DNA from 2 places in the Clostridium sp. LBM24168 genome. Region 2 is predicted to be linked to the other one. Evidence: predicted binding sites of a transcription regulator. Region 2 holds the regulator's gene; the other holds the start of a gene.

Region 1 (3,438 bases), 1.2 Mb from region 2:
ATAACTTTACCGCCTGTAAGTACTGCTATATCTTGAAGCATTTCCTTCCTTCTATCGCCAAATCCTGGAGCCTTTACTGCTACACAGTTAAATGTTCCTCTTAATTTATTTATAACCAATGTAGTGAGTGCTTCTCCTTCTACATCCTCAGCTATTATAAGTAATTTCTTACCCTGTTTTACTATTTGTTCTAATAACGGAAGTATATCTTGTATATTGGATATTTTTTTATCAGTTATCAATATATAAGCATCATCCAATGCAGCTTCCATCTTCTCTGAATCAGTTACCATATATGCACTTAAATATCCTCTGTCAAATTGCATACCTTCAACAACATCCAATTCAGTACCCATTGATTTTGATTCCTCAACGGTTATAACTCCTTCATTTCCTACTTTTTCCATAGCATCAGCTATCAACTTGCCTATTTCCTCATCAGAAGCTGATATAGCCGCAATTCTTGCTATATCCTCTTTCCCATTTACTTTTTTTGATATCTTCTTTATCTCTTCCACTGCTTTGTTCACTGCTTTTTTTATGCCCTGTCTTAAAAGCATAGGATTAGCTCCAGCTGTAACATTTCTTAATCCTTCTCTTATTATTGCTTGAGCAAGCAATGTAGCTGTGGTGGTACCATCTCCTGCTACGTCATTTGTCTTTGTGGAAACTTCTTTTACAAGTTGAGCTCCCATATTTTCATAAGGATCTTCCAATTCAATTTCCTTTGCTATAGTAACACCATCATTAGTTATAAGTGGTGAACCAAATTTTTTATCAAGTACTACATTTCTTCCTTTTGGTCCAAGTGTAACTTTTACTGTATTTGCTAATTTATTTACGCCTTCCTGCATAGCTTTTCTGGCATCCTCACCAAATAGAATACTCTTTGCCATAAAAAACCCCTCCTAACAACTTTGAAATTATATAAATCTAATTTTATTTTTCAATTATAGCTAAAATATCATCCTGTCTTAAAATTGTATATTCTACACCATCAAGTTTTACTTCAGTACCACCATATTTGGAGAATAATACTCTATCTCCTATTTTAACTTCCATTTTAACTTCTTTTCCATCTACTACTCCGCCTGCCCCAACAGCTATAACTTCAGCCTCCTGTGGCTTTTCCTTGGCAGTTCCCGGTAAAACTATTCCACTTTTTGTAGTTTCTTCTGCCTCAATTTTCTTTATAACAACTCTGTCTCCAAGTGGTCTAATGTTCATCAAAACCCCTCCTTAAAAATATTTTTGATTTATTTAAAATAATTATTAGCTCTCATTATTAGCACTCATTAATAATGAGTGCTAACACAATTATTATAATAATAAATACAGTTTATATTTTCAAATTCTAATTTTAAACATATGCAGTATATATATCCCAATTTATTCAATGTACTCTTATTAAATAAATATTTCTTTTAATTCCTATTAATTTCAACGTTTTACATAAATCCATATAATATTTTTTATTTAATCAGAAAATTTAAAATAGTCTTTAATCATCATTTAGAAGATTTATGTTTCGCTACCTTCAGTATTATCTTTTCTCCCCGAAAAAATCCTATCATAAATAGTAAAACCATTGTTAACGATATAAACACAAGAACAAATTTATTACCAGAATAAATCTTTGCACCAAAATATGACGAAATCATTATTCCCGGTAATCTTCCTAAAGTAGAGTAAACAGTAAACTCCCTTAAATTCATTTCAGACATTCCACATATATAAGCCAAAATATCCTTAGGTACACCAGGTACCAGATATAAAAAAAATACGAAAAAATTTATATTTTTCGAATTCAGTATATTTCTAAAAAATCTAAATTTCCTTTTGGATATTATCTTGCACATTAATGGTCTTCCAAAAATTTGAGAAATTATATATGCAATTATGCTTCCTAAAGTTATCCCTAAAATAGACAATATAGTTCCAAAAAATGTTCCATATATGTAACCAGATGCAATTTGAATAAATTCTCCCGGTATAAAAAATGCAATAACCTGAAGTACTTGTAATATAAAAAATATAAACATACCATATTTCCCATAAGATACAATTATATCTTTTAATTTTCTAGGACTTCTTATGATATATATATATCTGGAATAATACTCATAAGCAATTATAATCATAAATATCAAAACTATACTTATTATAATAGTACCAAGTACTTTTTTATCCGACGTAAGAATCTTCATTTTAAAACATCCCATGATTAATTTATAAAGTAAATCTATTTACTATAATATCCATATAATTTCTATTTATACTGATTCAAATTTTTATTTTCAAAACATAAAAAAAGTAATTAAATACATTTTTATATACTCAATTACCTTTTTTATTGTTATAAAAATATGAACTGTTATCTTTCCATATTCAAATCTTTAAATTTTTCAAGATTCTTATTTGATAATACAGTCTTTTTATTAGACTGCTTACTAAATTTTAGGAGTTGAGGTCTTGCCTTCATAAGAGATGCCATAGTTACTGGCCCTCCAATACAACCTCCTTCACACATCATCCCTTCTATGAAATTTCCAGGAACTCTGCCTATTTTTGCACTTATCATCGTTTTCTTTATTTCATCTTTTCCACTTACTTTAATAGGCTTGAAATCTACATCTATATTTTTCTCAGAAATATAATCTTTTATAGCAGCTGTAACACCGCCACCTTGCGCAAATCCTCTTCCAAAAACCGATGCGTCATCTATAATCTCATCTTCACAATTTTCAAGTTCTATAGAAAAAGCCCCTATCATTGCAGCTATTTCCTCAAAGGTTAGAACATAATCCACATCATTTTTTATAGACTCTCTCATTATTTCAACTTTTTTTGCAGTACAAGGTCCTACAAAAACAACTGCTGCATCTTTATGAAATCTCTTTATAAACCTTGCAGCTGCAATCATTGGTGATACAGTTCCAGATATATTGTCCACCAAATCAGGAAACTTTAATTCTATATAATTCATAAAACCTGAGCAACATGAATTGGTCATAAATTTATCACCTCTACCAATTCTTTCAGAAAACTCATTTCCCTCATTTACCGCTACAGCATCTGCCCCACAGGCTGCTTCCACCATATCACTAAATCCAATCTTTCTAAAGGCATTTTTAATTTGTCCAACAGTTACTTTAGGACCAAATTGACCTGTTATAGATGGTGCTACTATAGCATATATTTCCTTACCTGAAATAAGTTGCTTAGTAACATCTACAATATAACTTAAATCTGATATAGCTCCAAAAGGACATGCTGCCATACAAGCCCCACAACTTATACACTTTTCTTTTTCAATTTTGGCTTTCCTATCATCTAAATTTATTTCAAGAGCACCAGTTGGACACGATCTCTTACAAGGTCTCATAACTTCTGCTATAGCATTATAGGGACAGACTTTTCTACACATTCCACATTCCT
Region 2 (3,438 bases):
AACTAATATAATCTTGTTTATATCATTTATTGTAAGTCCAGCATCGCTTAATGCCTTCTTCATAGGTTCTATTGTCCTCTGAACCAAATCTTGAGTCAGTTCATTGAATTTTGCCCTTGTCAGATTCATATCTATGTGCTTTGGACCCGTAGCATCTGCTGTAATAAAAGGAAGATTTATATTTGTTTGCATAGATGATGATAATTCAATTTTAGCTTTCTCAGCCGCTTCCTTCAACCTTTGAAGTGACATCTTGTCATTTCTCAAATCTATTCCATTTTCAGCTTTGAATGTATCTGCTATATAATCTATTATCTTCTGATCAAAATCATCACCGCCTAGACGTGTATCTCCATTTGTTGCTTTAACTTCAAATACCCCATCTCCAAGTTCAAGTATGGATACATCAAAAGTACCACCGCCAAGGTCATAAACAAATATCTTCTGACTCGTTTCAGTTTTATCAAGTCCATATGCAAGAGAAGCTGCTGTAGGTTCATTTATTATTCTTCTTACATTAAGTCCTGCAATTTTACCTGCGTCTTTGGTTGCTTGTCTTTGGCTGTCATTAAAATATGCTGGTACTGTTATAACCGCTTCAGTAACAGGTTCTCCCAAATATGCCTCTGCATCAGATTTTATTTTTTGAAGTATCATTGCAGATATCTCCTGCGGTGTATACTGTTTTCCATCTATATCTACCTTATGGTCTGTTCCCATTTGTCTCTTTATTGACATTATTGTCTTATCAGGATTTGTTATTGCCTGCCTTTTTGCCACCTGTCCTACAAGTCTTTCTCCATTTGCCTGAAATGAAACAACGGATGGAGTTGTTCTTGCCCCTTCCGAGTTTGCTATAACTACAGGATCTCCACCTTCCATAACGGCAACACAGGAATTTGTTGTACCTAAATCAATACCTATTATTTTTGACATGTTAACTTACCTCCTAAATTGACTAACTTCAAAATTCCCTTAATAAATTATTTATATTTTGTATTAATTTGCAACTTTAACCATGCTGTATCTTATTACCTTATCTCCCTTTTTATATCCTTTCTGAAATACTTCTACGATGGAATTTTTATCATATTTTTCATCTTCTATATGCATAACTGCATTATGTAGATGCGGATCAAATCCACTATCCACTGGAATTTCTTCAACATCCAATTTCCTTAAAGCATCATTAAATTGTTTCATTGTCATTTCTATACCCTTTTTCAGATCTTCCGCATTTCCTTCTATTGAAACAGCCCTTTCCAAATTATCAAGTACCGGAAGTACTTCCTTAAGTACATCCTCACAAACATCAGTATATATCTTTTCTTTTTCTTTGGCTGTTCTTTTCCTAAAATTATCATACTCTGCAACTGTTCTTGATAATCTGTCTTTTAGAGTTTCAAATTCACTCTTAATCTTATTATTTTCATCTTTTAAATTTTTGTTCTTATCTTTTAAACTTTTTATTAGTTTTTGATCTTCTATACTTTGGATATTAGCTGATTTTTTCTTACTATCATTATTTTCTTCATTACTTCCTTCTTCATTGTATTCCTCATACTCTTCAGAAACTCCTACTTCCTCATTACATTCAGACTTATCTAAATCTTTTTCTGAATTTTTTTCCAAGTTTTCATCTTCTTCAATATTATTGGCCTTAATATCATCCTTCTTTTTAAACATCTGATTGTTTCCTCCAATCTCAATTTAATATTTATATTAAAGGCAGGCCTACATAGAATTCAATCATCATCAAAATAAGTATTAGTCAAAATATAATTCAATTCCCTAACTACATTTGACAATACAGATATGACTTTTGAATAAGGCATTCTTGTAGGGCCTATCAATCCAATCTTTCCTATAGGCTTACTGCCTAAATTATAAACTGTTGATACAACACTACAGTCTTCTGCCCCTTCTATATAATTTTCACTGCCAATCTTCACTGAAATATTTGATGAATCATTTAAAAGTTCATTGACCTTATCTTTATTATCAAGCATTGATAAAAACTCTCTTGCTTTTTCAACATCCTTGTATTCCGGATAATTAAATATATTTACAGTACCTTGCATATATATATCAGAATTATCTGCGCTTCTCAGATTTTCGTATAGCACAGGAATTATTGCATTAAATATATCTTCGTAGCCTTTTAAATCATTTTTTATATTATTTATTACCTCTAAATTTATTTGTTCACTGTTTAGCCCTCTCAGTCTATTGTTGAGAAGATTGCTAAGCTTTGTAAGGACTTTATCAGAGACATTTTTTTTAACTTTTATTACATTATTTTTTATAACACCACTGTCTGTAACCAATACTAACAGTATATTATTGTTGAACTCCATATTTATAAGCTGCATATGTTTTATATAACTCCTACTTACAGATGGCGTTCTTACTATGCATGTAAGTTTAGTCAATTCAGCCAGCAGAAGAGTTGCCTGTCTTATTGCCCTATCCATCTCAAAAATTGCACTGTCTAAAATTTGTCTTTTTATTTCGTACATTTCCTCTTCGCTAAGATTTGGTATTTGCATTAATTTATCAACATAAAGCCTATACCCCTTATTTGACGGCTTCCTTCCTGAAGAACTGTGAAGTTGCTCTAAGTACCCCATATCTTCAAGATCAGCCATCTCATTTCTTATAGTAGCTGAACTTATTCCCAGATTATACTTTTTAGCTATGGTCCTGGATCCCACAGGCTCCGCAGTTTTTATATAATCATTTATTATTGCCTGAAGTATTTTTATTTTTCTTTCATCCATTTCCATATCATCACCTTTTTATTAGCACTCGCTATCGTTGAGTGCTAACTACCATGATTAAAAAATATCACTGATATTTTTTTTTGTCAACTATATACAATGTGTATTATATAGACAGATTTCACAATATATTAAATTTAAACAAATATTTATAGAAAATACTCAAGTTTCCTTTTGATATCTACATCATTTATCTATGAAGTCAAAATAAACTCACACATAACACTATTTGATACCTGTATTCCCCTTCTACTCAAGTACAACCTATCTCCTTCTCTAATTAATGTTCCAAATTTTATATGCTTATTTATAACATTTTTATATATGGAATATATGTCTACTTTGAACCTCAGTTCAAATTCAGATATGGATATTCCACTAAGCTTCCTAAGCCCCATAAATATAAATTCTTCCATATCATCTTCTATGGAATTTTTATGAAGATCATATTTAATAAATTTATTTTTTTCTGCTTCTTTTATATATTGTTCTATATTCCTTGATTTTCTATACCTGTACCCATTTAAATATGAACAGGCACCTAACCCACATCCAATATACTCTTGAAGATTCCAGTATGTTAAATTGTGGACACACTTGAATCCCTTCTTTGAAAAATTTGAGATCTCGTATTGTTCATATCCCTTTGAATTCAAAA

The links. The regulator HrcA, encoded in region 2, represses chaperone genes, less so after heat shock. The targets are predictions, from matches to a motif close to TGTTAGCACTCNNNNNNNNNGAGTGCTAACA.
Region 1: the regulator HrcA is predicted to act here: its motif matches at 1,284-1,314, upstream of groES (co-chaperone GroES).

The regions. Positions count from the first base shown of each region.
Region 1 is NZ_CP196861.1:2,437,497-2,440,934, forward strand. It holds gene groL (chaperonin GroEL) at 1-896, opposite strand, end outside; gene groES (co-chaperone GroES) at 940-1,227, opposite strand; gene ACSVC9_RS12135 (TVP38/TMEM64 family protein) at 1,509-2,207, opposite strand; gene ACSVC9_RS12140 (4Fe-4S dicluster domain-containing protein) at 2,375-3,438, opposite strand, start outside.
Region 2 is NZ_CP196861.1:439,756-443,193, reverse strand. It holds gene dnaK (molecular chaperone DnaK) at 1-936, opposite strand, end outside; gene grpE (nucleotide exchange factor GrpE) at 1,000-1,686, opposite strand; gene hrcA (heat-inducible transcriptional repressor HrcA) at 1,746-2,786, opposite strand; gene hemW (radical SAM family heme chaperone HemW) at 2,975-3,438, opposite strand, start outside.